DNA from 4 places in the Rhizobium sp. A37_96 genome. Region 4 is predicted to be linked to each of the others. Evidence: predicted binding sites of a transcription regulator. Region 4 holds the regulator's gene; each other region holds the start of a gene.

What was found. The regulator PhoB, encoded in region 4, activates phosphate uptake and scavenging genes when phosphate is short. The targets are predictions, from matches to a motif close to TGTCATNNANCTGTCAT.
Region 1: the regulator PhoB is predicted to act here: its motif matches at 1,994-2,010, upstream of ACQZ6J_RS25650 (esterase-like activity of phytase family protein).
Region 2: the regulator PhoB is predicted to act here: its motif matches at 2,466-2,482, upstream of ACQZ6J_RS30700 (alkaline phosphatase).
Region 3: the regulator PhoB is predicted to act here: its motif matches at 3,643-3,659, upstream of ACQZ6J_RS00620 (LTA synthase family protein).

What each region holds. Positions count from the first base shown of each region.
Region 1 is NZ_JBNWDS010000013.1:74,965-80,955, forward strand. Features, by position in the region: gene recG (ATP-dependent DNA helicase RecG) at 1-297, shown strand, start outside; gene ACQZ6J_RS25650 (esterase-like activity of phytase family protein) at 339-1,835, opposite strand; gene ACQZ6J_RS25655 (DUF502 domain-containing protein) at 2,072-2,773, opposite strand; gene glmS (glutamine--fructose-6-phosphate transaminase (isomerizing)) at 2,951-4,777, opposite strand; gene glmU (bifunctional UDP-N-acetylglucosamine diphosphorylase/glucosamine-1-phosphate N-acetyltransferase GlmU) at 4,893-5,991, opposite strand, start outside.
Region 2 is NZ_JBNWDS010000021.1:33,057-39,047, forward strand. Features, by position in the region: gene ACQZ6J_RS30690 (ABC transporter ATP-binding protein) at 1-129, opposite strand, end outside; gene ACQZ6J_RS30695 (hypothetical protein) at 134-598, opposite strand; gene ACQZ6J_RS30700 (alkaline phosphatase) at 673-2,427, opposite strand; gene maiA (maleylacetoacetate isomerase) at 2,636-3,268, opposite strand; gene ACQZ6J_RS30710 (fumarylacetoacetate hydrolase family protein) at 3,265-4,290, opposite strand; gene hmgA (homogentisate 1,2-dioxygenase) at 4,328-5,689, opposite strand; gene hppD (4-hydroxyphenylpyruvate dioxygenase) at 5,751-5,991, opposite strand, start outside.
Region 3 is NZ_JBNWDS010000001.1:130,606-136,596, reverse strand. Features, by position in the region: gene ACQZ6J_RS00630 (hypothetical protein) at 1-645, opposite strand, end outside; gene ACQZ6J_RS00625 (DUF1003 domain-containing protein) at 813-1,361, opposite strand; gene ACQZ6J_RS00620 (LTA synthase family protein) at 1,676-3,550, opposite strand; gene ACQZ6J_RS00615 (NAD+ synthase) at 3,797-5,476, shown strand; gene ACQZ6J_RS00610 (TolB family protein) at 5,505-5,991, shown strand, end outside.
Region 4 is NZ_JBNWDS010000002.1:419,896-425,886, reverse strand. Features, by position in the region: gene ACQZ6J_RS08540 (GcrA family cell cycle regulator) at 318-854, shown strand; gene phoB (phosphate regulon transcriptional regulator PhoB) at 945-1,628, opposite strand; gene phoU (phosphate signaling complex protein PhoU) at 1,659-2,372, opposite strand; gene pstB (phosphate ABC transporter ATP-binding protein PstB) at 2,424-3,239, opposite strand; gene pstA (phosphate ABC transporter permease PstA) at 3,254-4,588, opposite strand; gene pstC (phosphate ABC transporter permease subunit PstC) at 4,585-5,991, opposite strand, start outside.

The sequences.
Region 1 (5,991 bases), on a different contig from region 4:
ACCGGTCACGCACGGCTATCGATCATGCGTGATACCGAGGACGGCTTCCGTATCGCCGAAGAAGATCTGAAGCTGCGCGGCGAAGGCGAGCTTCTCGGAACGCGCCAGTCCGGCACGCCCGGCTTCCGCATCGCCAGCCTCGAGGCCCATGCCGACCTTCTGGAAATCGCCCGCAAGGATGCCGCCTATCTCATCGAGCGCGATCCGGAGCTGACCGGCGAGCGCGGCATGGCGGTGCGCACCCTGCTCTATCTCTTCCGCCGCGACGAAGCGATCCGGTTCCTTCGGGCGGGATGAACGGATGGGCGCGGTGCCGCGCCCATCCCTGTTTCGCGGTCTTACTTCGCGGCGAGGCCGGGAATGGTAACCTGGAATACCTGGAACATGGTATCGACGTCGGCCCCGCCATCGCCCTTATAGGCAGCGCCGACCTGATAGCCGTCCTGGGTCAGGAAGTCGTTGTCGTTGGCGATGAACAGGAAGTAATCGTCCGGCAGCTTCGGATCCTGCACGCTGGCGAGCGACATCGCCTCCCACTTTTCAGAGAGATTGTTGCGGTCGTTCGGAGCGCCATTGTGGAGGCCGAAGCGGGCCAGATCGGCACTGTCGTTGATGTCGATGAACTGGCTGACCGCGGCCGGCTTCACTGTCGGATCGAGAACGCCCTTGGGCGCGACCGCTTTGTCGGCATCGAACTGTCCGCCGGCAATGTCGGTGGCGGCGGAGACGTCGACCGCGACGATGCTGCGGTAGAGTGACTTGTCACCCTTCATGCCGTAACCATTGTTGCTGTCGCGCGCGAGCATCAGGAAAGTCTGCGGCGAGAGCGCATAGATTTCGCTCTGGGCGGCGACCGCTGTCTTGCCCTTGGCGTCGGTGAAGACCGGCAGCGGCACGACATATTCGTGGACCAGCTTCAGGTTCGCCGGATCGGCCGCGTCATAGACCAGTGCGCGGGTGTTCTGGCGCGTCGAGCCGGAATCGCCGCCGTCCTGACGGGTTGCGGACTGCAGCACGGCGATCAGGAACTTGCCGTCCGGGGTAAGCGACATGCCTTCCAGACCCTGATTGTTCTGCCGGCCGCTGGTCGGATCTTTCGGATCCGGGGCGGATTCGCCGGGGCCGGGATTGTTGGAAGCGAAGTTGACGACACCGTTGCGCATCGGCAGCAGCGCGGCCGGCGGCGGCGTTGCGGACATCATGCGGCCATCGGCAGCGAAGCGGTAGATATAGGGGCCGTATTCATCGCTGATGAACATCGTGCCGTCGGGCAGACGAGCGACGGCTTCGGTATCGAGCGAGATCTTGCCGTTCGGCGCCTGGGGCAGCAGCGGCATGGCGCCTTCCGGATGGCGGGTGCCATCGGCGGGATCGAGACCGGTGGTGTCGGCACCCTTGTCGTCCTTCAGCAGCAGGGTATCGGCGAGCTTGGCATCGACGCCCGACTGTTCCTTGCCGGCTTCCGGCGCCGCACCGGGCGCGACCGGGCTCAAGGTAACGTCGATCGTGTTCAGGCGCGGGCGATAGTCCGTGGTGCCGACCGCATTGTAGCCACGGTCCGGCAGCAGCCATAGCGAGCCCTTATAGGTGCCGTCGGCGTTGCGAACCCAGTTTTTCGTATCGATCGACATGCCGGAGCCGGAACCGAAGGTTTCGCCGAACTTGTCGCGCAGGTTGGAAGGGATGCGCCCCACGGCGACGCGGCCCTTGTTGACGAGCGTCACGCCCTGGACCGTTACGGAACTATCCGCGAACGCCATCATCGGCGCGGTAAAAACACATGTGGCGAGCGCGGCCGAAAGCAGCGGCAAGCTCCTGAAACGCATATTTTTCAAGGCAATATCCTCCTGATGAAAACCGGTGCGAAGACAACGGCATTCATCTCCAGCGGATAAAGCACCGCAACAAAGGCACTGTCCGGTGCTGACGCTCCGCACATGCTGCTGATGAGATAATCCCGATGCCTGTCCCAGGGACGGTCTAAGACGTCAACATGATACGCACATGACAGCTCGCGCATGACGCGAGGATCGCAGCCGACGACCGGACTTATTCTAGGAGAGCGATTTTTCTAGGAGAGCGATTTCATGGGAACCGGCGGACGCAGGCTTTTTGTCGCGACCAGCTCCTCCCTGTATTCAGGCGCGACAAGGCCGCCGGAAATCAGCAGCTTGGCGCCATCCTCCGGGCTCATGTCGAGGACGGTGATTTTCTCGCGCGGGACGAAAACCAGAAAGCCAGCCGTCGGTACAGGAGTGGGCGGCAGGAAGACCGCCACCATGTCCTGCCCCAGCGCGTTGAACTTCGAGGCGATCTCGCCCTTGGCATCCGTGGAGACGAACACGATCGACCACAGGCCGGGGCTCGGATATTCGATGAGCCCGACCTTCTTGAACGAGGTGCCCTGCTCCTTCAACACGGTTTCGAAGATCTGCTTGACGCTCTTGTAGATGGTCCGCACCAGAGGAACGCGATTGACGATCGACTCGCCGAAACGGACGATGCTCTGGCCAATGAGGTTCTTGGCCAGGAAGCCGACGATCGTGATGAAGATCATCGCGATCAGCAGGCCCGTGCCGGGAACGGCAAAATTCAAATAGCTCTCGGGATCGTAGCGCGCCGGAATATAGGGCCGTACCCAGCTGTCGGCCCAATGGACGACGGACCAGGTCAGCCAGAGCGTGATGGCTATCGGAGCGCAGATAATCAGGCCGGCCAGGAAATTATTTCTGATCCGCGTGGTTACGGATATCTTGATGAGTTTCTCAGTCATTCGCCGCTCGAAAACTCCGTTCCGTCGCTACCGCTACCCGGCAAATCCTCCCCACCATCTCCACTCAAGAAACGTGCCAGAAATCGGCCCTGCATACAACCCGCCAGCCGCGTCGCCGTGCCGAACTGAGGCCCGGCTCACGACGACGTGACGACAAAGGCTCTACAGCGGGGTGTTCTATTCCACCGTCACCGATTTGGCGAGGTTGCGCGGCTGATCGACGTCCGTGCCCATGAAGACAGCGGTATGATAGGCAAGCAACTGAATCGGCAACGAAAAGATGATCGGTGCGATGATCTCGTCGACAACGGGCAAGGTAATCGTCGCCATGGTCGGCAATGTCGAGGCGGCTGCGCCCAATTCGTCGGTGATGAAGATGATTCGGCCGCCGCGCGCCGCCACTTCCTGCATGTTGGAAACGGTCTTGTCGAAGAAGCGGTCGTGCGGGGCGATGACGATGACCGGCATGTTCTCATCGATCAGCGCAATCGGCCCATGCTTCAATTCGCCGGCCGCATAGCCCTCGGCATGGATATAGGAGATTTCCTTCAGCTTCAGCGCGCCTTCCATGGCAAGCGGGAAGCTGGTGCCGCGGCCGAGATAGAGCACGTCCTTGAACTTCGAAATCTCGCGCGACAGGCTTTCCATCTGCGGCTGGATGATGTTCAGGACATTCGCCATGATGCGCGGCATCTCGACGAGATGGCGCACCAAGTCTTCCTCGTCCTTGGTGCTGACGGTACCGCGGGCAACACCCGCTCCAATCGCCAGAGATGCGAGCACGGCGAGCTGGCAAGTGAACGCCTTCGTCGAGGCAACGCCGATTTCAGGACCGGCCAGGATCGGAAACACCGCGTCGGATTCGCGCGCGATGGTCGATTCCTTGACGTTGACCACGGCGCCGATTTTCAGGCCGTTGTCCTTGCAGTAGCGCAGCGACGCCAGCGTGTCAGCGGTCTCGCCGGACTGCGAGATGAACAGCGCCGCCTGCGACGGCGACAAAGGCATCTCGCGGTAACGGAATTCGGAGGCAACGTCGATTTCCACCGGCAGGCGCGCATAGCGCTCAAACCAGTATTTCCCGACCAAACCGGCAAGATAGGCCGTGCCGCAGGCCGAGATCGCGAGGCCGGAAACGCTGCCGAAGTCGATGGACGAAACGTCCGGGCGCACACGATGGCTGGCGAAATCGACGTAGTGGCTGAGCGCATGGGAGATGACCTCCGGCTGCTCGTAGATTTCCTTTTCCATGAAGTGGCGATGGTTGCCCTTGTCGACCACATAGGCGGTTGCCTGGGAAATCTGGCGCGGACGGCTCACTTCCTTGCCGTTGAAGTCGAGAATGGTCACGCCGTCATGCGTGACGATAGCGCAATCGCCATCGACGAGATAGGTGATTTCGTTGGTGAACGGCGCAAGCGCGATGGCATCGGAGCCGAGGAACATCTCGCCCTTTCCGTACCCGACGGCAAGCGGTGGGCCGGAGCGTGCGGCCATCAGCGTGCCGGGATCGTTCTGGAACATCACGGCCAAGGCATAGGCGCCAGTGACGCGGTTGAGCATCTTCAGCATCGCCGCGCGCGGATCCAGCCCTTCGCGGACGTAGTTTGCAAGCAGATGCGCCACCACTTCCGTGTCCGTCTGCGAAACGAATACCTTGCCTTCGGCTTTCAGCTCCTCGCGCAGTTCGGAGAAGTTCTCGATGATGCCGTTATGGACGACGGCAACGCCTTCGACGAAATGCGGATGGGCGTTCGTTTCATTCGGAACACCGTGGGTTGCCCAGCGCGTGTGGGCAATGCCTGTCGTGCCGGGCAGCGGATCCGACTCCAGCCGCTTTTCCAGATTGAACAGCTTTCCTTCGGCGCGGCGGCGATCCATCACGCCGTCATGGATCGTCGCGACCCCTGCCGAATCATAGCCGCGGTATTCGAGACGCCGCAGCGCGTCCACCAGACGGTCCGCCACCGGCTTCGTTCCGACGATCCCAACAATGCCGCACATACAATTCTCCGTCTGGCCTCAGATATGAGGGCAAGTCCTAATCATTCCTGCAGTTTTCTCAATTGCCGTAACGGTCACTTTCGATTTCCGACCGTTACGTCAGTCGCGCAAGGGTTTAGTGGCCGCCCTTCTTCGCAGCCTTGATGGCGAGAGCCCTTTCACGGATCACCTTGGCGCGCTCCGGCTTGATCTCCTGGCGTGCGCGGCCCAAAGCCAGCGCATCGGCGGGAACGTCATCGGTGATGACGCTGCCGGAGGCGATATAGGCGCCATCGCCAATGCGGATGGGGGCCACCAGCGAGGAATTGGAGCCGATGAAGGCATGGGCGCCGATATGCGTCTCGTGCTTGTTGACGCCATCATAGTTGCAGGTGATCGTGCCCGCACCGATATTGCTGCCTGGGCCGATCGTCGCGTCGCCGATATAGGTCAGGTGATTGACCTTGGCGCCCTCGCCGATCTTGCCATTCTTGACCTCGCAGAAATTGCCGACCTTCGCATCGCTGGCAAGATCGGCGCCCGGACGCAGCCGCGCAAATGGCCCGACCGTCGCTCCGGCGCCGACATGCGCGCCCTCGATATGCGAGAAGGCATGGATGACCGCGCCTCCCTCGATCACCGCGCCGGGGCCGAAGACGACGTTCGGTTCGATCAGCGCATCCTGGCCGATCACGGTGTCATAGGCCAGGAACACGGTCTCCGGCGCGACCATGGTCACGCCCGACAGCATCAGCTCATGCCGGCGGCGCTCCTGCCAGAGGCGCTCGATGAAGGCGAGTTCGGCGCGGTTGTTGCAGCCGGTCATTTCGACTTCCGGCGCATCGACGGCCACCGCGCGGCCGCCCAGCGAACGGGCGATCTCGACGAGATCGGTGAGATAGTATTCGCCCTTGGCGTTGCTGTTGCCGATGCGATCGAGAAGATCCAGCGCCTTGCGGCCGTTGATCGCCATCAGGCCGCTGTTGCACCAGGTTATCGCCAGCTCGGCATCGGTCGCGTCCTTCGCCTCGCGGATGGCAATCAGCTCTCCGTCCTTGACCAGCAGCCGGCCATAGGCATTCGGATTGTCGGTGTGAAAGCCGATGACGACGACGTCATTGCCGTCGGCCAGCCCCTGGCGGGCAGCCCGAAGCGGCGCATCGGTCAGCAGAGGCACGTCTCCGTAGGCTACGATGATGTCGTCATAGCCTCGCGCAATCGCCTCGCGCGCTGCC
Region 2 (5,991 bases), on a different contig from region 4:
GCCTGAGCCGGATGCGCCGGTGATCGCGAGCCTGCCGCCCGCCGGCAGATGGAAACGCTCGATCGCGAGCACAGGCGTAGCCAAGCCGGGAAACTGCATTTCAAGACTGAAGACATCAAGCGCAAGCATATGATCAGGCCGTCCTGAAAGATGCATCCCTGAGACGCAACTGGCTGATGAAGCCGGTTTCGGGATCGGTCCAGGAGCCGTATTCCAGCACGCCCTGCGCAAGGATCGGCGCGTTGTACTGCACGAAGGTCTGCCTGCTTGAGAGATAGACGACCATGATGTTGTCAGGCCAGTCGGCATCGGAAGAGCAGAAGGGGCAAAGCGACATCGGAATTTCCGTCAGCACGAAGAAGGCTGCCTCCGCCTTCAAGGGCGGCGCCATGAAGCCGTTGATGGCGATTTCCTTGCCGCTCAATTGCTTCACCCTGTCGGAAAACTCCAGACCAAGCGGTCCGAAGCTCTTGTAGAGCTCGCCGAAGCCAAGCTTCTCGGCAGCCTTCGCACGCACGGCAATGCCCATGACCGGCAAAGTCGCGGCAACGGCCAAGAAGGTCCGGCGATTGATGGTGGCGATCTGGCTTTTGGACATCGCGTACCCCTTGAGAGAAAGAGAGACAGGCGGCCTTGAAGCCACCTGTCCATAGTCGGATTGTCTCTGACGAGTTAGATCTTTTCAGAGCCGAGCGCGAAGGTGTCGGCCAGCACGCGGTAAACATCGCTCTGTTCCATGTAACCGCGGAAGCCTTCGGCACCGGGACCAACCGCCTGCAGCACGATATCGTCCACGGCATGGACGCCGCTGTCTTCGTCCTTCGGAATATTGCCCTGCACGAAGACGGCGCCGGGCACGTCCTTGTAGGCTTCGTTGGCAACATATTCCTTCTTCTCGTTCTGGATTGCCGGAACGAAAGGGCCGTCGAGCTTCGGACGGAAGGTCTCGTAATGGTCGGGACCATTGTTGGCGGCCATGAACAGGCGACGGGAAACGTCGACGCGGTCCGGATAGCCGTCGCCATCCTTGTCCTCGTAGTTCGGAAAACCGGCAGCAGCATAGGTGCCGACCTTGTCGCGCATTTCCGTGCCCGGCTTTTCATCGTCGACAGTGCCGATGATCGAGACGCCATGCGTATGGTCGCCTGTGACGACGATCAGCGTGTCGGGGTTTTTCGCCTGAAACTCGCGGGCAACGGCAACCGCCTTGTCGAACTCGATCGTTTCGATCAAAGCGCGATCCCAGTCGAGCGGATGGCTCATCTTGTCGATGGATGCGCCCTCGACAACCAGGAAAAAGCCTTCCGGATTCTTGGCAAGCTTGTCGAGCGCGACCTCGGTCATGTCGACGAGGCCCGGCTGGTTCGGGAACTTGTCGACGGTGCCCTTCTTGAGGAATTCGCGATCGAGCGTGACGTCGAGATTGCCTGTGTGGAAGAGGCCGAGCAGCTTGTCCTGGTTCGAGCCGGCGGCGCTTGCCAATTCGGTCTTGTCGGTGGCAACGGCATAGCCGGCGTCCTTGAAGAGCGCGATGTAGTCCTTGTCGTCCTTGCGCTTGGAGCCCGGTACGCTCTTCGCCAGGAAATAGGCCGAGCCGCCGCCGAGCAGGACATCCGGCTTGACGTCATACATCATGCCGACAATCTCGGCCTTGTCGCCGCGCTTGCGCGTATGGGACACGAGCGCGGCAGGCGTCGCGTCCTCGAGTTCGGACGTGGTCACGATGCCGAGCGACTTCTTGCCGGTACGGCGCAGGGCCTCGCCGATCGTCTCGACCTTCGGATCATCCAGGCTTGCCGGTGTGCGGTCGGCATAGACGCCGAGCGCGTTCACGGCCGATTTGTGCCCCGTCATATAGGCCGACATGGTGTTGGCGCTGTCCGTGGCGATGGCCGATGTCGAGGAGGTACCGATGAAGGCGACCGGCGGAATGTCATCCATGGCGAGACGGCCGTTGGCCTTGCCTTCGGTCATGCCCTTGGACATGATACGGGCGCCGGTGCGATGCGCGACGGAGAGGCCGTCGCCGAGCAGGAAGATGATGTTCTTGGCCTTGGGCGCAGCGGACGTGCCGTAGACGTCCCAGTTGACCGACTTTCTCTCGTCACCGGCCGAAACCTCGACCTTGTATTGGCCGGGCTTTGCGAGCTTGACGCCACGCAGGATCAGAGCGGATCCGAGCACCTTGTCTTCGGTCCCCTTTTCCTCGGCGACGAAATCGGCAGCCTTGCCGAAAACCGCATCATAGCTTTCGCCGTTGACGGTGACTTTCACGTCCTCAGGCTTTACCACCTTGCTGAACTCGACCTTGAAATCGAAAGGCGAGCCGGCGAGTACCGTTGCCCGGTCCAACGGATAGACTGTCGCTGCATGGGCTGCGCCGGACATTACGGTCGCAGACATCATGGCGAGAAGAAGTTTACGCATTTATACCCCCTGCGTTGGTTGCTTCCCTCTCCCCACTTATAAAAGCCACATGACAATCACATAAAAAACACGCGACTTTCTGCAACCGGTAATTCAAAAGGCGACATCGCTAAGGAATGCTGATTGTATGTATAGCATCTAAAAGACGCGTGTTTATAGCTGCAGCGCCGACGCTCCGACACCTGGCACATTCGGCTTCGGGTCGTGCTTAGACCTTGACGCGATCCGGATGCGCAGCCTGAAAGGCAGGTAGTTTCGCGCAGTTTTCGTCGATTTCGACGATGCGCCTGAGGTCGGTCAGGTCCACGCCCCAGCGGCGGGCGTTATAGACCTGTGGAACGAGACAGATATCCGCCAGGGTCGGCGTATCGCCGAAACCGAACGCACCGTCGAACTTGCGCAGCATGATCTCGAGCTTGCGAAGGCCGCTGGCGATGAAATGCCTCATCCAGTCCTCGCGAGCGTCGGCCTTATCCGTCATCGTCGCGACATGGGCGGCTACATGCATATTGCATATGGGATGGATATCCATGGCAATCGCGTAGGCGAGTTCGCGCACATGCTGCCGATCTGTGATTTCCGGCGGGATCAATCCGCCATCGGGCCGAAGCTCGGCCAGATATTCGATGATTGCCAGCGACTGCGTCATGATCCTTCCATCGATCACCAGCGTCGGCACGAATCCCTGCGGGTTGAGGTCCAGGTAATCCGGACTCTTCTGTTCGCCATCCAACAGATTGATCGGGACGGTTCTGTAGCCGATCCCGAGGATGTTGAGCGCAATGCGAACGCGGTAACTCGCCGACGATCTCCAGTAATCGTAAAGAACGACGTCGCTCATCGCGCCTGCGGTCCTTCGTATCGCTGGACGGTCTGTTCGATCGCCCCGAAAATCGAATGCCCAGCGCGATCCTGCATCTCGATACGGACCTGATCGCCGAAACGCATGAACTGTGTCTTCGGAGATCCGGTTTCGATTGTCTCGATCATCCGGATCTCGGCGATGCAGGAATAGCCGTCGCCACCTTTCTCGACCGGCCTTCCCGGCCCGCCATTAAGCTTGTTGGATACCGTTCCCGAACCGATGATCGTGCCGGCGACGAGGCTGCGCGTTTTGGCGGCGTGGGCGATCAGTTGACCGAAATCGAACGTCATGTCGACGCCGGCATTCGCCTTGCCGAAGGGTTTGCCGTTCAACGCCACCAGGAGCGGCAGGTGCAGCCTGCCGCCATCCCATGCATCGCCAAGCTCATCCGGCGTGACGGCAACCGGAGAGAACGCCGATGACGGCTTGGACTGGAAGAAACCGAAGCCCTTCGCCAATTCCTGCGGGATCAGGCCGCGCAGCGACACGTCGTTGACGAGCATCACCAGCTTGATGGCGTGGCGCGCCGCCTCCGGACCGATCCCCATGGGAACGTCGCCGACCACGACGGCCACCTCGCCTTCCATGTCGATGCCATAGGCTTCATCGGCCGCAAGGATGGGATCGCGCGGCGCCAGGAAGCCGTCGGAGCCGCCCTGGTACATCAGCGGATCGACCCAGAAGCTTGCCGGCATTTCGGCATGGCGCGCCTTGCGCACCAGCTCGACATGGTTGACGTAGGCTGAGCCGTCGGCCCACTGATAGGCTCGCGGCAGCGGCGAGGCGGCATCGTGTTCGTGAAACCGTATCGTCGGTTCCGCGCCTGTTTCGATGCCTTCCGCAATCAAGGCGAGCCTCGGCGCTACGTGCTCCCAATCGTCAAGGGCAGCCTGCAGGCTGCGGGCGATGTGCCCGACCTCGGAACAACGGGTCAGATCACGCGAAACGACCACGAGCCGGCCGTCCCTTGTGGAGTCTTTCAAAGTCGCGAGCTTCATGGTCCGGTTCCAATATCGAAGAATGGATGGCTGATCGTCACTTGATCCCGGGAGTACCGTCGAACCGGCGCTCCAGACCATCCCAGCATTCCATGTAATCGTCCTGCAGTGTTTCGAGTTCAGCGGCATATTTCGTCAGCTGCTGCGGAAATCTGGTCTCGAACATAAAGGCCATTGTCTGATCCAGCTTCACCGGTTTCAGCTCGGAATTGGACGCTTTCTCAAAGCCGGAGGCGTCCGGGCCGTGGGGCAGCATCATATTGTGCAGGCTCATGCCACCCGGCACGAAGCCCTTTTCCTTCGCATCATACTGGCCGTGGATCAGGCCCATGAATTCGCTCATGATGTTGCGGTGATACCAGGGGGGCCGGAACGTATGTTCGGCAACCAGCCAGCGCGGCGGGAAGATGACGAAATCGACATTCGCGGTGCCGGCACTTTCTGTCGGCGCGGTCAGCACCGTGAAGATCGACGGATCGGGATGATCGAACAGGATGGCGCCGACCGGTGAGAATGTCCGCAGGTCGTATTTGTAAGGAATGTAGTTGCCGTGCCAGGCGACGACGTCGAGGGGCGAGTGGCCGATGTCGGTGACGTAGAACTTGCCGCACCATTTGACATGCACGCGGCACGGCGTTTCCTTGTCCTCATAGGCGGCAACGGGGGTCTTGAAGTCACGCGGGTTGGCAAGGCAATTCGCGCCGATCGGCCCGCGCTCCGGCAGCGTGAACTTCGCGCCGTAGTTCTCGCAGACATAGCCGCGCCAGACCTGCTCATCGCCTCTGCGCGTCACCTTGAACATCATGCCGCGCGGGATGACGCAGATTTCCAGAGGCTCGACATCCATGACGCCCATTTCCGTGAAGACCCGGATGGCGCCGACCTGGGGAACGAGGAGCAGCTCTCCGTCTGCATCGAAGAAGTAGTCGTCGATCATATCCTCGTTGAAGACGTAGGCGTGGGCGGCCATGCCGGTCTGGGTCAGCACGTCGCCGCCGGTGGTGATCGTGCGGATGCCTTCCAGAAAATTCAGCCGTTCGGACGGCGTCGGCACCGGGTCCCAGCGAAGCTGGCCGAGCGGCAGCGAATGATCGTCCAGGCAGGGTGCCGATTTCCAGAAAGGATAGGAGGCATTGGAAAAGCGCCGGGTGTGACGGACGCTTGGGCGGATGCGATAGAGCCATGACCGCTCGTTCGTTCCGCGCGGAGCAGTGAATGGCGAGCCGGAAAGCTGCTCGGCGTAGAGACCGTAATTGCATTTCTGCGGGCTGTTCTGGCCCTGAGGCAATGCGCCAGGGAGGGCTTCCGTTTCGAAATCGTTGCCGAAACCCGGCATGTACTGCAGCTTATCCGTCGCCGTGGCCTGGCGGTCGGACGCCTTGGATATCGTCTGGTCCATGCTTCACTCCTCCCGAAGACTGAAAGCGACCCCACGCTTGGGCAGGGTCGCCCGAAAAAGCTCACTCGGCCGCCGTGCCGATGACGCCACGCTTGATCTGGTCCGCTTCGATCGACTCGAAGAGGGCGCGGAAATTGCCTTCGCCGAACCCTTCGTCGCCCTTGCGCTGGATGAACTCGAAGAAGATCGGGCCGATGACGGTCTTGGAAAAGATCTGCAGCAGGATCTTGGTCATGCCACCATTCACCACGCCTTCACCGTCGATGAGGATACCATGGTTTTTCATGCGTTCGATGGGTTCT
Region 3 (5,991 bases), on a different contig from region 4:
ATCCAGCGGATTGCCTTCGTCGCGGCCTTCGATGCGGGAGAATCTGTAGGCTATGTTCTGCCGGTAGTTTCCCTCGCCATCTAGGTGCGTCGATGTCTTTCCTTCGATTTTCAGCATCGTGTCGTGAGACTTCTCTCGGTCCGAAGGGGCGAAAAGCTTGAAGAGCGTGTCGATATAGTCGGGTATCTTTTCGAGAATCCTGTCGCCGACACTGGTCGCCACGGGTCGGCAGCCGTCGCTATCCTGCTTTTGCATCTGCGTGCTGTCGGTGGCATGGCCGAGATACGGATCCACCAGCATTTCGGAAAGCGGCCCATATTCGAGGCAGGAATGCGCATCGATCGTCTGCCGGTTCACGAAGGTTCTCGATGAAGGCACCGCTTCACCCGGGAGCACGTAGCTTTTAGGCCCGGGTATTTTCCAATCTATCCAGAGATCCTTGTCGCCGTTGTTTTTAACGCAGCTTTCATAGACCTCCACATTCGCATCCCTGTAGACACGGCTGGAGGTTTCGAACGCGATACCGTTGAGCTGATGCGGCTTTACGATCTTGCTCGGACACTCGTCGGCTGAAGCGCCGTACACGGGCACGAGCAGGATCATGGCGGTCGAAATCGCCAAGAGAGACAGAGTGTGAAATTTCATGCGGCAATCTGGCATAAGCGGCCTCGCTCGGTGATCGCGTTTCGGGATCAACTCTTCAAGGATACAAACAGATTTCGGATGCTCTGATGCCGATCGGAACTTAATACTTGTGGTTTTCTACCGTCCGTCCTCGCGAATATATTAGATTTACGGCCGAGCCGGAAGCTTTAGTTTTTGGACACGCTTCCGGCGCTTGCTTCCATGTGCCTTCTAAGGACGGCAAATTCTTCCCGCAATGTGGCAAGCTCCGTCAGGACCTGCATATCGATCTTCTGGTGCAGCGAGAGAACTTCCAGTTCGGCCTTGAGATTGACCTCATAGTCCTTGGCGGCCTCGAAGCGGTCCCGCTCGGCCTGCCGGTTCTGCGACATCATGATAATCGGAGCCTGGATGGCCGCAAGCATGGAGAGGACAAGGTTCAGGAAGATGAACGGATAGGGGTCGAAGGCGCGCGTGGTCAGAAGGATGGTGTTGATGAGGCACCAGAAGACCAGGAACAGCAGAAACGCGACAATGAAGCCCCAGGAGCCGCCGACGCGGGCGATACCGTCCGCCAGACGCTGTCCGGTGGAGGATTCTGCCTTTATGGCCGCATTGATATCGGTGGATATGATTTTCCGCTCGTGCGCTTTGGCGAGGACGCGCTTTTCGATGTCACCGAGTTCATCGGCTGACTTGTCGAAATGCAGATGAACGAAGTTGGGCAAATTGTGCATAAGGGGGCTCCGGGAATCCTGATGGCATTCGATGCAACTATTCGACCAATGGGAAAAAATGCAACGGCGAAAGAGTTTTGGTCCCGATCGCGTAGGGAGCGACGATATTGTTGCGCTTCGCGGCAGCGGCATTGCTGTGCGGGAACAAAGGCTCGCATGTTCGAGGTTCTGGCCAGCCGAAAAGCCTCAGCCGGCCGCTTGCACCATCGTTGATGACGTCGAAGCTCGGATGCCGGTACGCCGGACCGCGTTCGTATCGTCATGCCTCGGCCAATGCGTCAGGGGAATTGTTCCCTCTAATCGCAGCGCGGGTTTTAGCTGCTTTCCTGGCCGACAATGTCCGCATGGGTGGGGAAGAAGCGCTCGAGCCCATATTGCTGTCCGAACATCATGTCATGCTGCAGATAGCGGTAGTCGCGCGTCATCGGGTCGATATCCTGCTCCTTGCGCGCCCAGTCCGGGAAAGCCTGGTTGTCTCGGGTCGCCAGCTGATAGCGGTCGACGATGTTGTATTTCTTCTGCACGCGGCCCAGGAACCCGGTGTAAAAAGGGTGCTCGTAGCCTGCGGTTTTCAGCAGCTGGTAAGGCAGCTGCGAGGGGCTGATGGTGCCGATGTCCTTGCGGGCGCCCTTCTTGCTCGACCAGATGACGAGTGGCGTCTCGTGCTCCTTTTTCATGACGTCGAGCGGCGCTTTCCGGGTCGCGACCTGCTGCGGCATATAGCCGGTGTCCGGGTAGACGTTGCCGAGGGGCGGCAGATGATCGCCCCAAAGGACGACGATCGTTTCGCGGTCGCGCTTTTCGGCCCAGTCCATCAGCATCCTGAGGCTGGCGTCGGCTTCGCGCACGCCCTGCGCATAGGTGGCAAGCGTCGCGCGGTCGTCATCGTTCAGATTTCCGCCGATATCGACGGTATTCTGAGCGTAGCGGTTGGCTTCGTAGGGGCCATGTCCCTGAAGGGTGACGGCAAAGAAGAAGAACGGGCGCTCGGCCGCGTCGCCCTCGCGCATGATTTCCTTCATCAGGGAGTCGTCGGCGGCGAACATGCCGCGCTTGTCCATGGGCGGCAGGGTTTCCTGCGTATGGAATTCCTCGAAGCCAAAAGCCTTGTAGACCTCGTTGCGATTCCAGAACCAGCCGCTGAAAGGGTGAAGGGCGCGCGCCGTATAGCCTTCACCACGGAAGAAGGTGGCAAGCGAGGGCATCGGGCGGCGCACATATTGCTGATAGGGAATGCTGCCATAGGGCAGGAAGGCGTTGGAGAAGCCGGTCAGCGCCTCGAATTCCACATTGGCGGTCATGCCGCCGAACTCCGGCGAGAAGACGTTTCCGGATTGCCGGGCGCGGATCGTCGGCATCGGATCGGGCGTGAAGGCGACGTTGGAAAGCCGTGTCGGATCCCAGAGGGATTCGCTCATCAGCACGATGACATCGGGCTTCTGACGCGGACCGGAGAGATAGCCGTAGTTCCGCGCCGGTATGGCGTCGATCGCGTTCGATCCGTAGCCGGCCGGTGACTTGACGTCGGCCATGGGCAGATTGAGCGCGAAGGCGATGACGAAGCCGTTATGGCTATAGTTTTCCTTCTGGTCCCAGACGATCGGAATGATGCCCAGCTTTTCGCGAATGAAAGAATATTGCGTCGGGTCCATCTGCGAGACGAAAAGCGCCGCCAGCGGCAGACAGATCGAAAGCCGGCCGAGGCGCTCCTTCGGTGACAGCGCTGCAGCATGACGCCGGATATAGCGCCAGAGCAAAGTCATGGCGGCCAGGCAGACGACGATACCGGCGACGAGCGCGACCGCCGTCCAGGGGCGATCCCTGACCATGACCGGCATCAGCTCCATGATCTGTCGTACGAACAGCAAGTCGGAGGGATAGAGCGGGTCGGACAGATAGTTCTGCTTCTGACTGGAAATGAAGGCCGGCACGACGAGCAGCGACGCGACGATCAGAGCCGACAGATGCACGCGGCCGATCAACGCGTCGAGGATCAGCATCGTCAGCATGACGATGCCGACCGTTGTCAAGCCGGGGCGGGAGGCCGAAAGGAGATAGGACGGGATGGCCGCGAACTCGCCGCGTGCGATCCATTCGACGGCGATGACAATGGACAAGGAGAACAGCATGGTCAGCGTCAGGCTCAGAAGCAGGCGCACGACAGCGGATCTTTGTCTCGCTGCGCCGATCTTCTGGAAAAGAGCAAGCCTGCCCGCCAAGGCGGACTCGATGACCAATGCGACCAAGGATTTCTCCAAATGCTACAAAGTATTCATAGAAGTGTCATGCTTCTGTCATGAACGGTGGATGAACCGCAAGGCAGGCTTAGTAATTTTCCGAGTAAAAATACCGCCTATGCGAGCAGCTCGATCTTTGATGCCTGGCGGGGAAGGAAGGCGGTTGCGGAAGAAAGATGCCGTCGTTAAATGTATGGCATGACAGAGCAAAGCCCGATTACCCACACCATCCGCATCGCCGTCGCGCAGCTTAATCCGACGGTCGGTGACGTCTTAGGCAACCTCGCCAAGGCGCGAGAGGCGCGGGCGGAAGCAGCGCGCGAAGGCGCGCAGCTCATATTGCTGACGGAATTGTTCATTTCCGGCTACCCGCCGGAAGATCTCGTGTTGAAGCCGGCCTTCATTCGCGCCTGCTGGAAAGCGGTGGAAAGCCTTGCGGCAGATACCGCCGACGGCGGCCCTGGCGTCGTTATCGGTTTTCCCCGGCAGGACGATACCGGCCGCTACAATTCGGTAGCCGTGCTGGACGGCGGCAAGGTCATCTTCATCCGGGACAAGGTCGACTTGCCGAACTATGGCGAGTTCGACGAGAAGCGGGTTTTCGACGAAGGGACGATCGCAGGGCCAGTCAATTTCCGAGGCGTCCGTATCGGCATACCGATTTGCGAGGAGATCTGGAACGATCTCGGAATCTGCGAGACGCTGGCGGAAAGCGGTGCGGAAATCCTGCTAGTCCCCAATGGTTCGCCTTACTATCGCGGCAAGGTCGATGTCCGTCATCAGGTCGCTTTGCGGCAGGTGATCGAGTCGGGCCTGCCGCTCATCTTCGCTGCGCAGGTCGGCGGTCAGGACGAACTGGTTTTCGACGGCGCGAGCTTCGGCTTCAATGCCGACAAGACGCTGGCCTTCCAGATGAGCCAGTTCGAAACCGCCCTGGCGATCACCACCTGGAAGAAGAACGGCGACGGATGGCACTGCGCCGAAGGCCCGATGGCTCATATTCCGGAAGGCGAGGAGGCGGATTATCGCGCCTGCCTGCTGGGCTTCCGCGACTATGTCAACAAGAACGGCTTCAAGTCGGTCGTTCTCGGCCTTTCCGGCGGCATCGATTCCGCGATCTGCGCTGCGATCGCCGTCGATGCGCTCGGCGAGGAGCGCGTGCGCACCGTCATGCTGCCTTACCGCTATACGTCGCAGGATTCGCTGAAGGATGCGGCCGACTGCGCCAAGGCGCTTGGCTGCCGCTACGATATCGTGCCGATCGAGGATCCTGTCACCGGTTTCAGCTCGGCCTTGTCCGACCTGTTCGAAGGCACGGAAAGCGGGATCACCGAGGAAAACCTGCAGAGCCGCGCCCGCGGCACCATCCTGATGGCGATCTCCAACAAGTTCGGCTCGATGGTGGTGACGACGGGCAACAAGTCGGAAATGTCTGTCGGATACGCCACGCTCTACGGCGACATGAACGGCGGCTTTAATCCGATCAAGGATCTCTACAAGATGCAGGTCTATGCGCTGTCGCGCTGGCGCAACCTGCATGTGCCGCCCGGCGCGCTCGGGCCTTCGGGCGAGGTGATCCCCTACAACATCATCGACAAGGCGCCTTCGGCGGAGCTCAGGCCGAACCAGACGGACCAGGATTCGCTTCCGCCCTATCCGGTGCTCGACGATATCCTCGAATGCCTGGTGGAGAAGGAAATGTCCGTCGAAGAGATCGTGGCGCGCGGCCATGACATCGCGACGGTGCATCGCGTCGAGCATTTGCTCTATCTCGCGGAATACAAGCGCCGCCAGTCGGCGCCGGGCGTGAAGATCACCAAGAAGAATTTCGGCCGCGACCGTCGCTATCCGATCACCAATCGGTTCCGCGATCGCTGATCGCGCCTTCATCGCAGGAAGAGGACGAATGCGCAGCTCGGTCGAGATCTACAACATCCGTACCGGCGGGAACCGGGTTGCCTGGCAGACGGACCAGCTGGTCGAGGCGCCGAACTATTCGCCGGATGGACGCTATCTGTTGCTGAACGGCGATGGGCTGCTGTATCGACTGCCGCTGGATGGCAGTGGCGAGGCGGCGCGTGTCGATACCGGCTTTGCGACGCGATGCAACAACGATCACGGCATCTCGCCCGATGGCTCGCTGATTGCGATTTCCGACAAGACCGAGCATGGCAAGGCCTGCATCTATGTCTTGCCGGCAGCGGGCGGCACGCCAAGGCAGGTGACGACCAATCTTCCGTCCTACTGGCACGGCTGGTCTCCGGACGGAAAGCGTTTCTCCTACTGCGGCATCCGCAACGACGTCTTCGATATCTACACGATCTCGATCGACGGCGGCGAGGAGACGCGGCTGACACACGGCGAGGGCCGCAATGACGGCCCTGATTTCTCCG
Region 4 (5,991 bases):
TTTTGCACCGCGATGTCAACAAAACTGGCGGTTTAGCAGGTGCGAGAAAGCGCTGCCGGCCAAAAGAGATGGGTTCTGCAGCGCCTATTGCAGAAATGCCACGCCCGGACAGCAAGTTGGGGAAAACCTCGAAATCGATTCCACAAGATTCCCGCGACTCTTGTCACGGAGTCAGCCTCACACTAGGTTAAAAACCAATTGCTAGACTGCATGCGGCGGAACTAGTCACCACAATTTTAGAGCGTTTCGCGTCTCGTTCCCATGCGAGGCAATGGTGAGGGATTCTGCCATCGGAAACGCGGCAGCGGAGACAGGGCATGAATTGGACAGACGAACGCGTCGAGAAGCTGAAAAAGCTATGGTCCGAAGGTTTGAGCGCCAGCCAGATCGCGGCGCAGCTTGGTGGCGTAAGCCGTAATGCCGTCATCGGCAAGGTGCACCGCCTGAACCTCCCCGGCCGAGCGAAGGCTGGCGGCACGGCGACCGCTGCCCGCACGCCGAAACGCAACGCCACGGCACCTCGCCCTGCCAGCTTCGGCTCGCGCGTTGCGACGCGCACGGTGGTTGCCCGGCAGCAGGGCGCGACCATGCTGAAGGAAGAGATCGACGTCGATACGGTCAATGAAATCCAATATCGTCCGGCTTCCAACGTCGTCGTCCCGATCTCCCGTCGCCTCGGCCTGACGGAGCTGACGGAGCGCACCTGCAAGTGGCCGGTCGGCGATCCGCTGAAGGACGATTTCCACTTCTGCGGCAACGAGAGCCCGGATGCATCGCCCTATTGCGGCTATCATCAGCGCCTGGCCTACCAGCCCGTGCACGAACGGCGCCGGCCGGCTCAACCACGCGGCTGAGATCTATCATCGCCGAGACAAAAGAAACGGGCCCTTGAGGCCCGTTTTCTGTTTCCGCCGCTATGTCGATGCCTGAGCGGGCCTTGCCGCTCAGGCCTCCATGGAATAGCCCGCGCCGCGAACGGTGCGGATGACATCCTGCATATTGGAGAAGTTGAGCGCCTTGCGCAGGCGGCCGACATGGACGTCGACGGTGCGTTCGTCGACATAGATATCGTGCCCCCATACGCCGTCCAGCAGCTGCGAGCGCGAGAAGACGCGGCCCGGCGAGGACATCAGGAATTCCAGCAGGCGGAATTCCGTCGGCCCCAACCGCACTTCGCGGCTCTTGCGGTGGACGCGATGGGTTTCGCGGTCCAGCTCGATATCGCCGCAACGCAGCACCGTGGAGAGCACCTCCGGACGGGCGCGCCGCAGCATCGCCTTGACGCGGGCCATCAGCTCCGGCGTCGAAAACGGCTTGACGACATAATCGTCCGCGCCGGTGGAAAGGCCGCGCACGCGCTCGCTTTCCTCGCCGCGGGCGGTGAGCATGATGATCGGCAGGCGCTCCGTCTCCGGCCGCATGCGCAGCCGGCGGCAGAGCTCGATGCCGGACACGCCGGGGAGCATCCAGTCGAGGATCAGAAGATCGGGGATGCGCTCCTGGAGACGCAGCTCGGCCTCATCGCCTCTGAGGATGGTGTCGACCTCGAAGCCTTCGGCCTCGAGATTGTAGCGCAGCAGAACGCTCAGCGCTTCCTCGTCTTCTACAACAGCAACTCTCGGAACCATGCGCCTGTGGTCTCCTTTTTCGCTTCCAGATTATTCCGTCACCGCGCCGACGGTATTGGCGGTATCGTCCTTCGGGCGCTCGCCTTCGGGCTGGGCACCGGTCGCCATGTAGTAGATCGTCTCGGCGATGTTGGTGGCATGGTCGCCGATGCGCTCGATGTTCTTCGCGCAGAAGAGAAGATGCGTGCAGGTGGTGATGTTGCGCGGATCTTCCATCATGTAGGTCAGCATCTCGCGGAAGAGCGAGGTGTACATGGCGTCGATTTCCTCGTCCCGCTCGCGGATCGAGACGGCCTTGTCGGGCGAACGGGTCGCATAGACGTCTAGAACTTCCTTCAGCTGGCTCAGCGCCAGTTCGGAGAGATGCTCGATGCCGCGGGCGAGACGACGCGGAACGCCGGTGCCCTGCACGGCGATGACGCGCTTGGCGGTGTTCTTGCCAAGGTCGCCGACGCGCTCCAGATCGGAGGCGATGCGGATCGAACCCATGATCTCGCGCAGGTCGGCGGCCATCGGCTGACGGCGAGCGATGGTGACGATCGCCTTGTCGCCGATTTCGCGCTCCGCATGGTCGAGAACGACGTCGTCCGAGATGACCTTCTGGGCAAGAGCGGCGTCGCTGTTGACCAGTGCGCGGACGCTGTCGCTGACCATCTGCTCGGCCAGGCCGCCCATTTCGGCAATGCGGCGCGTCAGGAACTTCAGGTCTTCGTCATAGGCAGAGAGAATGTGAGTGGAGACCATTTTTCTATCCTCAAGGTGAACTGTGTGAAAGGAGCCGCGCGCGCAGCATCATCAACCAAAACGGCCCATGATGTAATCCTGCGTGCGGTAATCGTCGGGATTGGTGAACATCTTATCGGTATCGTTCTCCTCAACCAGATGGCCGAGATGGAACATTGCGGTGCGTTGCGAAACGCGGGCTGCCTGCTGCATGGAATGCGTCACGATGACGATCGTGAAATTTTCCCGCAGCTCATGAATGAGATCCTCGACCTTTGCGGTTGCGATCGGATCGAGCGCGGAACACGGCTCGTCCATCAGGATGACCTCCGGGCTGACGGCAACGGCGCGGGCGATGCACAGGCGCTGCTGCTGCCCGCCCGAAAGGCTCGTGCCGGCGTCGTAGAGCCTGTCCTTGACCTCGCCCCACAGACCCGCCTTCTGCAGGCTGGTCTCGACGATATGATCGAGATCGGCCTTGGAACGGTGCAGGCCATGGATGCGCGGGCCGTAGGCGACGTTTTCGTAGATCGACTTCGGAAACGGGTTGGGCTTCTGAAAAACCATGCCGACCCGGGCGCGCAATTCCACCACGTCGATGCTGTCGTCATAGACGTCCTGATCGTCGAGCGTGATCTTGCCGGTGACGCGGCAGGTCTCGATCGTATCGTTCATGCGGTTGAGGCAGCGCAGGAAGGTGGACTTGCCGCAGCCGGAAGGGCCGATCAGGGCCGTGACCGTATTGGCGCGGATCTTGAGGTTGACGTCGAAGAGCGCGCGCTTATCGCCGTAAAAGACCGAAACGTCCTGGCCGATCATCTTGTAAGGGATCATCGTCATCTTCCTGGTCAATGCTCTTTCGCTTGCGGCTTCCGTCATCATGTTCATCCCACGGCCCTCCCTTACCAACGCCGCTCGAAGCGGCGGCGCAGCAGGATCGCGCCGATGTTCATCGCGACGAGGAAGAAGAGCAGGACGATGATCGCCCCGGACGTTCTTTCGACGAAGGCACGCTCGGCTTCGCTCGCCCACATATAGATCTGCACCGGCAGCGCCGTCGAAGGATCGAGAGGCGATGTCGGATAGTTGGTGACGAAGGCGACCATGCCGATCAGCAGCAGCGGCGCCGTCTCGCCGAGCGCATGGGCAAGCCCGAGAATGGTGCCCGTCAGGATGCCGGGCATGGCAAGCGGCAGGACGTGATGGAAGACCATCTGCATGCGCGACGCACCGAGGCCGAGCGCCGCGCTGCGGATCGACGGCGGCACGGCCCGCAATGCCGAGCGCGTGGCGATGATGATCATCGGCAGCGTCATCAGGCTGAGCACCAGCCCGCCGACCAGCGATGCCGAGCGCGGCAGCCCCATCGTGTTGATGAAGACCGAGAGGCCCAGCAGGCCGTAGACGATCGACGGCACGGCGGCGAGGTTGTTGATGTTGACCTCGATCAGGTCCGTCAGCCGGTTCTTCGGCGCGAATTCCTCCAGATAGATCGAGGCCGCGACACCGACGGGCAGAGCGAGCGCGAGCACGGTCAGCATCAGATAGAGCGAGCCGATCAGAGCGACGCCAAGGCCCGCGGCCTCGGGCCGGCTCGAATTGCCCGACAGGAAGAGGCCGCTGTTGAAAGCCTCGTAGAGGGCGCCGCTTTCGCCGAGCTGCTTCATCCAGGCGACCTGTTGATCGGACACCTTGCGGTCCTTCTCGTCGACGGTCAGGTCGACCTGGCCCTTGTTGGCGGAATCGATGTTGGCGCTGGCAAGGAAGGTGACGTTCTGCGTCGTTCCGATGATGGACGGATTGGCGGCCACCCTGTCGCGAAGCACGATCCTGGCGTTGTCGGACACCATCGCCGTTGCCGCGCGCACGAGCGCGCGATTGGCGGGATCGATACCGAGCGCCTTTACGAGGGCATCCCGCACCAGGACCGGATAGTTGGCCGATATCAGCACATTCGGATCGCCGGCGCGCTTGCCCGCCGGATCGATCGCCTTCTCGCTGAATTCGATCGGCAGGGTGATCGAGGTCTGAACGAAGGCGGTGTAGCCGTTGCGGACCACCGTCGAGACGAGGATGGCAAGGAATACCAGACCGAAGATGACGGCGGTAAATCCGTAGGCGCGAAAGCGGCGCTCGGCTGCATAGCGGCGCCTGATGCCGATATCGCGCCGCGCCGGAGCGCCCGGCGTCAGCCCGCGCGGCATGTTCTGCGACGGGGAGGATACGACGTCGCTCATTCGTATTGCTCCCTGTAGCGGCGGACGATGTAGAGGGCATAGACGTTGAGGCACAGCGTCAGGCAGAACAGCGTGATGCCGAGCGCGAAGGCGACGAGCGTCTGCGGCGAGGTGAACTCCAGGTCGCCGGTCAGCTGGTTGACGATCTTCACGGTCACGGTCGTCATCGGCTCGAAGGGATCGAACTGCATGCGGGCGGCGACGCCGGCGGCCAGCACCACGATCATCGTCTCGCCGATGGCCCGCGAGGCGGTCATCAGCAGCGCGCCGACGATGCCCGGAAGAGCTGCCGGCAAAAGGACGCGCTTGACCGTCTCCGAGCGCGTGGCGCCAAGGCCGAGCGAACCGTCGCGAAGCGAGCGCGGTACGGCCATGATGATATCGTCCGACAGCGAGGAAACGTAAGGGATGAGCATGACGCCCATGACGAAGCCGGCCGTCAGCACGCTCTGCGCCTCGATGAAGCTCGTATAGCTTCCCGTCACCAGGCCGTTGATGTCGGCCGAGATGTCCCTCAGGAAAGGCCCGACCGTCACGAGGGCAAAGAAGCCGTAGACGATCGTCGGAATGCCGGCCAGAACCTCCAGCATCGGCTTGGCGACGGAACGCACCCGCGCCGAGGCATATTCGGCCATGTAGATCGCGGCGAACAAGCCGATGGGCACGGCGAAAAGCATGGCGACGAAGCCGATATAGATCGTGCCGGCCAGCAGGGGGATCAGACCGAAGGTTCCGGAGGTCTGAGCGCCGGCCGCGGCGAAGCGCGGATCCCAGACCGTGCCGAAAAAGAATTCGCTCGCAGGGACCACGCCGAAGAAGCGCGCCGCTTCCGAAAGCATCGAAATGACGATCCCGACCGTCGTCAGCACGGCAATCGACGAAGCGATGACGAGGGCGCCGAGAATGACCTGTTCGACACGGTTGCGAGCGCGAAACCGCGGAGCGATGGCGCGCAAACCGTAAACCGCGCACAGCAACGACAGGAGGATCGCCGATGCGGACATCACCATCCGGCTGACTTCGCGCATGCCGTTATATTTGTTGGCCGCGTCGATCATATAGCCCGTCGGGCGAACGGCAAGCGGCACACCCTTGCGCACCAGCAGCAATTGCAGATCGGCCGTGCCGGCGGCAACTTCGCCAAGCTCCTCGTCATCGAGCAGGCGCATGCCGTGGGCGATACTGCGCACCATGCCGTAGCTGAGATTGAGTTCGGCCGGCGGCAGGGACTTCACCTCCTCGGGGAAGGATTTCACCACCAGGCGGTCGATGATTTCCGGACTGACGATCAGCCAGACGCAGACCAGGGCGAGCGCCGGAAGCACCGCCCAGATGGCGGCATAGGCGCCGTGATAGCCGAGCCGCGAATGCATGGATGAGAGCCTGCCGCCCGACAGCGCAGC